Regions from separate parts of the Bacillus aerius genome, predicted to be linked through region 1. Evidence: riboswitches for the same ligand, from Rfam matches in the RefSeq annotation. Region 1 holds a riboswitch; each other region holds the start of a gene.

Evidence for each region. Region 1 has a riboswitch for S-adenosylmethionine ahead of M2353_RS05970 (methionine biosynthesis PLP-dependent protein). Riboswitches for the same ligand answer to the same signal wherever they lie in the genome.
Region 2: it holds a riboswitch for S-adenosylmethionine, as region 1 does, so the genes downstream of both, M2353_RS18310 (sugar ABC transporter substrate-binding protein) here and M2353_RS05970 (methionine biosynthesis PLP-dependent protein) in region 1, are expected to answer to the same signal.
Region 3: it holds a riboswitch for S-adenosylmethionine, as region 1 does, so the genes downstream of both, M2353_RS07755 (DUF2292 domain-containing protein) here and M2353_RS05970 (methionine biosynthesis PLP-dependent protein) in region 1, are expected to answer to the same signal.

Annotation. Positions count from the first base shown of each region.
Region 1 covers NZ_JARYHO010000001.1:1,170,028-1,173,146, reverse strand. Annotated here, with positions in the region: gene metC (cystathionine beta-lyase) at 1-103, opposite strand, end outside; gene M2353_RS05970 (methionine biosynthesis PLP-dependent protein) at 100-1,218, opposite strand; SAM riboswitch class I at 1,298-1,419, opposite strand; gene M2353_RS05965 (esterase family protein) at 1,640-2,380, shown strand; gene M2353_RS05960 (YjcG family protein) at 2,433-2,948, shown strand; partial or broken gene M2353_RS05955 (GNAT family N-acetyltransferase) at 2,955-3,119, shown strand, end outside.
Region 2 covers NZ_JARYHO010000001.1:3,521,010-3,524,128, reverse strand. Annotated here, with positions in the region: gene M2353_RS18315 (right-handed parallel beta-helix repeat-containing protein) at 1-1,398, shown strand, start outside; SAM riboswitch class I at 1,516-1,625, shown strand; gene M2353_RS18310 (sugar ABC transporter substrate-binding protein) at 1,799-2,917, shown strand; gene M2353_RS18305 (sugar ABC transporter ATP-binding protein) at 2,990-3,119, shown strand, end outside.
Region 3 covers NZ_JARYHO010000001.1:1,505,241-1,508,359, reverse strand. Annotated here, with positions in the region: gene M2353_RS07765 (sulfate permease) at 1-938, opposite strand, end outside; gene M2353_RS07760 (phosphoadenylyl-sulfate reductase) at 952-1,653, opposite strand; gene M2353_RS07755 (DUF2292 domain-containing protein) at 1,699-1,803, opposite strand; SAM riboswitch class I at 1,920-2,022, opposite strand; gene pyrE (orotate phosphoribosyltransferase) at 2,181-2,819, opposite strand; gene pyrF (orotidine-5'-phosphate decarboxylase) at 2,827-3,119, opposite strand, start outside.

The DNA of each region.
Region 1 (3,119 bases):
TCGATGCATGTTGAATCGGTACACTGACTGCACCTGTTGAGCGGTCTGTTTTAAACGCATTATGAACGAGTTGTGTTTCGAGTGTCCAATCATGTGTGGTCATTTCGTGTGTACCTCCTCTTTCACATTTGATAGTGCCTGTTTCAGGTCTGCTTTTAGATCCTCCACATGCTCAATCCCGACTGAGAAACGGAGCAATTTGTTACAAACACCGTTTGCGATGCGAATCTCTTCTGGGATGTCCATATGGGTTTGCGTTGCAGGATACGTAATGAAGCTTTCGACTCCGCCAAGGCTTTCAGCAAAACAAATCGTTTTCAGCTGCTTCAAAAATGGATTGACCCAGTCCTCTTTGGCTACTCGGAATGACAGCATGCCTCCCTTTCCTGGGTAAAGGACATCTTGAATTTCAGGCTGCTGCTTTAGAAAATCAGCTAATTCCTTCGCATTTGCTTCGTGCTGACGCATTCTCAGCGCCAATGTTTTCATTCCTCTCATTAAAAGCCATGAGTCAAATGGAGATAAAACCGCCCCAATGGCGTTTTGATGCTGGAACATGTCTTCCGATAGCTTCTCTCCTTTTGTGACGACAAGTCCGGCAAGAACATCGTTATGTCCGCCTAAATATTTGGTGGCACTATGAATGACAATGTCCGCTCCAAGTGTAATCGGTTTTTGCAAGACGGGCGTATAAAAGGTGTTATCCACAATGACCAATGCACCGTGTTCTTTTGCGATTTTCGCAACCTTTTGAATATCCGCTTCCTGCATGAGTGGGTTTGTTGGCGTTTCAATAAAGACGGCTTTTGTATTTGGCGTCATTTTAGAGCGTAAACAGTCTTCATCTGAAAAATCATCATAAACAAAGCGCAGTCCGTACTTTTTCCATTCGTTTTCAAATAGACGGTATGTACCGCCATATAAATCTGATGAAACAATGAGTTCATCCCCGCTCTCAAACAGCGCCATGATCGTTTGGATGGCAGCCATTCCCGAACTGAAGGCAAAACCGGCCGTTCCTTCTTCGAGTGAAGCAATCGCATCTTCTACAAGCTGCCTTGTTGGGTTTTTCGTCCGAATATAATCAAATCCTGTTGATTCCCCAATGCCTCTATGTCTGTAAGCTGTTGAAAGATAAACGGGAGGACTGACAGTACCAGTCACCTCTTCGCTATGGTTTCCAATTTGCGCTAACTTCGTTTCCACATGTTCTGTCATTTGACACCATCCTAAGTAAAAATCTAATTTCAAAACAGAAAAACCCCTTCTTCATAAGAAGAAGGGGTTTAATCGCTTCCTCTTATCTTCCAAGCAAAAAAGCTGCTTGCTGGATTTAGCACCTTGGTACATCACATGAAGTGATGCATACCGGTTGCTGAGGTTTCAAAGGGCCAGTCCCTCCACCTCTCACGATAAGAATGTGTTGTCTGTCTGTTCTAATTCTTAATACTGTAACGCATTAAACCTCATTTTTCAAGGGGAAATGTAACGATTAATTAAAATTTTCTGTATTTTGTAGCAGATTGGATGTCAGCCAATTTGATTGCATGTTAGCATATAGGAACAACGCTGTTTTTCGTGTTACAATGAATGGAAACGTTTCACTTATGATGAATTTGGTTAGCTGGAGGAATGGATTATGGTGAAGAAAACAGGCATCATTCAAGAAGAAACCTTACAGTCAAAAGAACTTGGGGCAGATATGACCATTTTGATTTATTTGCCAGTCAATTACTCCCCCCTTTATACATATCATGTCATCATTGCACAAGATGGTCATGATTATTTCCGTCTAGGTAAAATAGGCAGACAAGCGGAAGAATTAATGCAAAACAAAGAAATGGAACGCTCGATTATCATTGGTGTCCCATATGAAAATGTTACTGAAAGACGAAATACGTATCATCCAGACGGACCAAAGTTCGAGGCGTATAAACGCTTTTTGGCAAATGAACTAGTTCCGTATATTGATGAACACTATCCAACGTATCAAGTTGGATCAGGTCGTACATTTATTGGTGATTCATTAGGTGCTACGATCTCACTTATGACAGCCATTGATTATCCTTCGTTATTTGGCGGACTGATTTTGCAGTCTCCTTACGTGGATGAGTCGGTTCTGCAAGCAGTCAAACAGTCATCATCCCTTGCTCATTATGCCATTATCCATCAAATCGGGTTAGAAGAAACAGCTGTGAAAACGACAGATGGGCAAGTGCTAGACTTTATTCAGCCGAACGAAGAATTAAAGGTCCTTTTGGAGAAGTCCGGTGCGGATTATTTATTTGAGACATTCGAAGGCGATCATAAATGGACGTTTTGGCAGCCGCTCATTTCACCTTCGTTAAAAAGAATGCTCCCATATTCGTTAATCAACTGAATTTTGTTATAATAAAAAATAATAAATACTTTCTTAATCAGGAGGGAACATGATGAAATACGGAGTTGTTTTATTTCCATCAAAAAAATTGCAAGACATTGCGAACTCTTATCGGAAACGTTATGATCCGAACTATGCACTCATACCACCTCATTTAACATTAAGAACACCTTTTGAATTAACGGATCTAGAAGCAGCTGAGGTCGTCTCCACCTTGCGAGAGTACGCAAAAAATGCTTCTCCTATTACGTTACGTATTAAAAAATTCAGTTCATTCGCTCCTGTAAACAACGTGATTTATATGAAAGTAGAACCGAACGAAGAATTAATGACTCTCAATGAGAAGTTGTACACTGATCCGCTTGCTGGTACACCTGAATATGCATTTGTTCCGCATGTGACAGTGGCTCAAAAGTTATCAGACGATGAGCATTCAGACGTTCTAGGCACATTGAAGCTGAGAAAAATTGACCACGAGGAAACGGTTGACCGCTTCCACCTTTTATATCAATTAGAGAACGGTTCTTGGACCGTTTATGAAACATTTATCTTAGGAGAAGAGGGTTAAAGACATTTGAATACAGTCATCGTAAAAGAACAAACACAACGAGAAGATGCTTATTATGTTCGAAAAGAAGTTTTCGTAAAAGAACAAGAAGTCCCGTTAGAGATCGAAATTGATGAACTTGAGGACGAAGCCATTCATTTTGTCATTTATAATGATGACAACAAACCACAA
Region 2 (3,119 bases), 2.4 Mb from region 1:
ATTTTATTGATGACCGCCATTAGTTTTGGCTGTCAAGCGATGACGGAGGAGGCTGGTGCGAAGCAAGGTACTGCCTATTACGTCGCAGCAAATGGGAACGACAAACATCCAGGGACAAAGCAAAAGCCTTTCCGTACGCTGAAAAAAGCGGCAAGTATCGCGAAAGCTGGGACAACAGTTTATATGAGAGGCGGTACATACAAAGAGAGATTGATTGTCCGCCATTCTGGAACAAAGAAAGCACCAGTTGTTTTTCAAGCGTATGGAAAAGAGAAGCCTGTCATTAGCGGAGCATCTCTTAAAGGAAATCAAGCAGACGGTGGTCTTGTGAAGATTGATCAAAAAAGCTATATCACCCTGAAAGGTTTGACAGTCGGTCATATTAAAACGAATCAAGAAGATGTGACACCCATTGGTATATTCATCACAGGAAGCGGCAAAGGCGTCAAACTGCTTAACAACCGTGTGTACGACATTCAGACGACACATCAAAATGGGAATGCTCATGGCATTGCGGTCTATGGAACGAAAGCACCTGCAGCCATTGAAGACATCGAAATCAAAGGAAACACTGTGGAAAAGTTAAAGTTGGGTTTTAGTGAAGCCCTTGTGCTAAACGGAAACGTGAAAAATTTCCGCGTGACACATAATACAGTCCGGCATACGGACAATATCGGGATTGATTTAATTGGTTTTGAGAATGTCGCACCTTCTAAAAAGTATGATCAAGTGCGAAATGGTGTCGTATCTAGAAACAAAGTTTATGAGATTACGAGTGTTGGGAATCCAGCGTACGGCAAGGACATCTCCGCAGGAGGAATCTATGTGGATGGCGGGAAAGACATCGTGATTGATCATAACATCAGCCATCATAATGACCTTGGGATTGAGGTCACAAGTGAACATAAAGGGAAGATGGCCGAACGCATTCGCATTGAGCACAATCAAGTATATTTAAATCGTTATACAGGCATCTCCATTGGCGGCTATGACAAGAAGCGGGGCGGAACCACAAACACGACCATCTCCCATAACATTTTGTACAAAAATGACACAGCCGGCTTAGAAGGCGGTCAATTGCTCATGCAATATCAATCGGTGAACAATCGAATCACGAATAATATCATGACAGCCAGTGCTTCGCATTACTTAGTCGTGAATCTCTACGAAGTGAACAAGAAGAATACATTCCAAAAGAATGTCTACGATGACCGCAAAGGTGCAAAAGCCTCACAATGGGTATGGCGCGGGAAATGGCTGGAAGGCTACAAAACGTATCGCTCGAAAAGCGGTCAAGATAAAGGATCAGCACACCTTAATCCCCAATTTGTGAATGAGAAAAAATATGATTTCCGTCTTAAGGCATCATCACCTGCTAAGAAAATCATCGGCAGTTAAACAAGGTATTCGGTGCAAGTGATCATTTTAGAAATTTTCAAAAAAGTCATTGACATTGATGAGACATCACATTAAAGTAAAGAAGACATTTCAACTAAAACAAATTTCATAACGGATCTCTTATCAAGAGAGGCAGAGGGACTGGCCCTATGACGCCCAGCAACCGTTTCTATTTAAGAAATTGGTGCTAATTCCTGCAAAGCTGTTACAGCTTTGACAGATAAGAGAGGAAGACTTCCCGATACATGTTTCATGCAACGGTGATCAAGCCTCTCTTTATCAAGAGAGGCTTTTTTTGATCTCTTTTTTTAGAATCAAAAGACTGGGTTCACAGGCATATTTCCACTTCTTTACCTAGTTTTCCGATGTGAAAAATAAAACAACTTGAGGAGGAACAGCAATGAAACGTAAATATTGGACATCATCTCTTGTATTATTGACGGTCCTGACCGTGCTATTATCTGGTTGCGGTACGGGATCAAGCGCAGGCTCAAAGGCTAATGCAAACGAAAAGGTCTCCTTTGACAATGTCCCGAAGCGATTTGCAAAAGGACAGGGAGCAAAAATTAAAGTCATCCGTAAAATTGGCGGGGACGATCATACTGCTCAGTTTTTAGCAGGAACGAAGGCAGAAGGTGAAGCGCTAGGCTTTACAGTAGATGTCTACACGGCAAATGGTGATACGGCGAAGTTTCATGATGCCATTTCTCAAGCACTAGAAGAAAACTATGATGGCTTTATCATCTCTCATGGGGATGATGAGGCGACAGTCGCTGATGTGAAGAAGATCACAGCGAAGGGCATTCCAGTTGTGGCGTTTGATTCAAATCCGAAGCTGAAGGACATCAAAGGGGTCACAGTGACGTCTCAAGATGACGAGCAATTAGCAGAAAAATCATTAGATGCACTCGTGGCTGATTTTAAAGGGAAAGCAAATATTGCGTATCTTTGGGTAGACGGATTCCCTCCAATGGTGAGACGAAACAAGGTGTACCAAGAAACGCTCAAACAGCATACAGGAATCAAGGAACTTGACCGATTTGGCGTTGCGGCCTCTGATACATCAGTTCAAACACAAAATGCGGTTGCGGCTATGCTAAATAAATATCCAAAGGGTAAACTGGATGCGATTTTTGCCACGTGGGATGCATTTGCGATTGGTGCCGCAAGAGCTTTAAAAGAAGCAGGAAGAACCGAAGTGAAAATATACGGTATTGATGTGTCTAATGCCGATCTGCAAGAAATGACTGCGAAAGACAGTCCTTGGAAGTACACTGCCGCTGTCGATCCGAAGCTCATTGGCGCAATCGACGTAAGGATTCTTGCGAAGAAACTAGCTGGCGAGAAAACGCCATCTTCCTATGACCTTGAGGCCTCTCTCATTTCACAAAAGCAGCTTCAGGATGCAGGAAAGGCCATCAATATGGTCAATCTTGCAGATGAAGTAAAAGGATTCGGATCATCGACTGCTTTTGAAGAAGACTGGATGAAGACCTTGAGGAAGCATTATGCAAAATAAACTACGTGCACTCTCTTTTCATAGAGGGTGTTTCGTTTTTCAATTGACGATCAGGAGAGAAGGAGGACACCTATGACAACGCCGCTTGTTCATATGAAAAACATTTCGATTGAATTCCCAGGAGTCAAAGCGTTAGATCAAGCAAATTTCACATTAAAAAAAGGCACAGTCCATGCCCTGATTGGGGCGAACGGCGCTGGGA
Region 3 (3,119 bases), 340 kb from region 1:
AAGAAAAGGCTTACCAACAAATAAGATAGACTAAGTGATAAGAAAGGTGACACAACCCATACCTTCAGCATTTTTTTCACAACATGTTTATGAAAAATGTTCGGTCCACCCTTTGCCATACCAAGCCCAATAATGGACGAGGAGGTAATTTGAGTAAGGGGAACAGGGAGTCCGAATATAGAGCTGACGATGACAAGTCCTGCACCGGTGCTCGATAATAGAATGCCTTCACCCGTTTGATAGCGTGTAATTTTCTTTCCATTTGTTTCTAGTACCCTTCTTCCTAGAAGCAGCGCCCCAATGGCCACAAAGATTCCGCCGTAAAGGGTTCCTTGCCCGACTGATAAAACACCTGACGCGACAAGCGGGCCGACCGCATTGGCGACATTGTTCATGCCGGCTGAAAACGCTTCTAAAAACCCACTGATAATCAAAACAACAGATAAGATCAATGTTCCTTTTTTGGATAATGTCCGTTTAGGGAACAATCTGATGATTTTGACAACAGCAAAGGTAAAAACAAAGGCAACAATCGGAATAATCACCCAAAAAGAGACAATGACTAAGATCGATTTCACATACAGCACTTTATATGCGGCTGCCACACCGACCACAGCTCCTACTGTGACCTCACTTGTGGATAAAGGAATGGCCAAGAGATTCGCTATGAAAAGTGATAATGCGGCCGAGCCAATGATGATACACACAATTTCAAGTGTGATGACAGATTCAGGCATAATCCCGGAGCTGATCGTTTTGACGACCTCGCCGCCGCCAATCACTGAACCTGCTAATATTCCAACTGCACAAACGCTGAGCGCGTATATTGGCTTTTTGATCGCACCTGAACCATATGCGATGCCCATCGAAGCGGCTGCTCCGCTTGCGCCAATATTTAAAGCAAAGAATAAGCTAAATAAAATTGCGGCGATTTCCATACATTATGCTCCCTTACTCATGTAATCCGCACTCAGTCTTTGCTGTCCCTGACCATCTTCCAGAACGCAAATCATCAGCAGTAAATGCCGGCTGTGTACAAGGTGCACACCCGATGCTTGGATATCCTTGGTCATGCAGCGGATTATAAGTAAGATCCTCTCTAGACGCATATCTCCATATGTCCTTCCACGTCCAGTGGATGAGCGGACATACTTTGACTGATTGGAATTTTTCATCCTTATTTAAGAAGTTCGTACCTGCTCGTTTAGGCGACTGCTCTCTTCTTAAACCAGACAGCCATGCCGGATAGCCAGATAGTGCCTCTTGCAATGGAATGACCTTTCTCATATGGCAGCAGCTTTGAGGATTCGTTTCCCATAATTTATCACCATGCTGCTCATTCTGCTCTTCCACCGTCAGCTCAGGTGTTTTCAGCACGATGTCTAACCCAGGATATCTTTCCTTAACTGCATCAATGGTGTCGTATGTTTCCTTGAAATGCAGACCTGTATCTAAAAAGACAATTCTTGCATCTTTTTTTACTTTCGCAATAAGATCGATCAGGACAATGCCCTCAATGCCAAAACTGCATGCATAAACGAGCTGATCACCATAGTGGCCGTACGCCCATTTCAGCACAGATAGGGCCCCTTTATACAAATCGTCCTCTTGAAATGTAATGGACGGCTCTTGCCAATTTTCATAAGTTAACATTGTTTCTCCCCTTCCGGAGTACTGCTTCTATTGCTATTCTCCGCACTACTTTAATCTGATTTTTTCATTTTTTTCCACTTGAATCACTTGACCGTCCTGAACGACCAACGTAATTGAACCGAATTTCATATCCCCAATCAGCTCTTGCATATGCTTCACTAAGTCCTCATCCTGGTTTTGTTTCAGTTCCATCTCCTCTTCCTCCTCACCGTTAAAATAAAAAAACTTTCTTTCAGTCCGAAAGAAAGATGAGGAAGCTCACGATTTCCTTATCTTTCAAAATAGAATCATTTTGCAGGAAGTAGCACCTTGCAAATCGCAGGTTGCCGGGCTTCATCGGGCCAGTCCCTCCACCTCTCTGGATAAGAGTTTTAATTTGTATTAAATATTAACACAATTCAAACAAAAGTCAACCCGACTTTATTGATAGGATTAGTTTTTATTTAAATTTGAGTCTATTTTACTATTTTTAACCAAATAAAAAACTGTGCAGCGCAGCACAGCTTTTTTAAAACAAGACAAGCTTTTTAGACCGTTTCTTCCATCCAAGATTCAGACGAAGGATCCTGTCTCCAGCGTTTTAGTTTATTCATAGCAGAAGGCTCGATTGCTTTTAGCTCAAGTGCCACTTCTGTCAGTGTGTCATAGTCTGTCAGCGTGACATAGGGAATGTTTTTCTCTTGAAAAGCCGCAGCTGCTTTTGGCAGTCCATAAGTGAAGATCGCAACAACTCCGAGTACGTCACAGCCTTCGTCTTCTAGAGCAGCCACAACTTCAAGAACGCTGCCTCCAGTTGAGATGAGGTCTTCTACGACAACCACCTTTTGTCCAGGTGATACGGCTCCTTCAATTTGATTTCCTTTTCCGTGTGCTTTTGGTTTACTTCTTACATAACACATCGGTACATTCAGACGATCAGCTGCTAATGCCGCATGAGGAATGCCAGCTGTAGCTGTACCTGCGACAACTTCCGCTCCTTCAAAATGAGTGAGAATCAAGTCTTTTAAACCTTCCGCAATGTCCCCTCTGACCTCAGGATAAGACAAGGTGAGGCGATTGTCACAGTAAATCGGTGATTTGATACCGCTCGCCCATGTAAATGGTTCGTCTGGTTTTAAAGAGACAGCTTTGATTTGTAATAAATGCTTCGCGATTTTCGTTTTCATCCGGCAGTCACTCCCACTCTTTCAAAATTTGTTGATAAGCTTCCACTGGGTTTGTGGCTTTTGTGATCGATCTTCCCACAACAATCTGTGAAACACCCTGTTCTTTGGCAAAGGCAGGTGTCGCCACACGCTTTTGGTCATCCGTTTGATCATTTGGTAAGCGAATTCCTGGCGTCACAGTGAGAAAGGAAGGAGAGATTTGTTCATGAAGCTGTTTTGATTCATGAACAGAGCACACCACACCATCAAGTCCACTTTCATATGCCAATTGTCCATAATGAAGCACCGCCTCTTGCAATG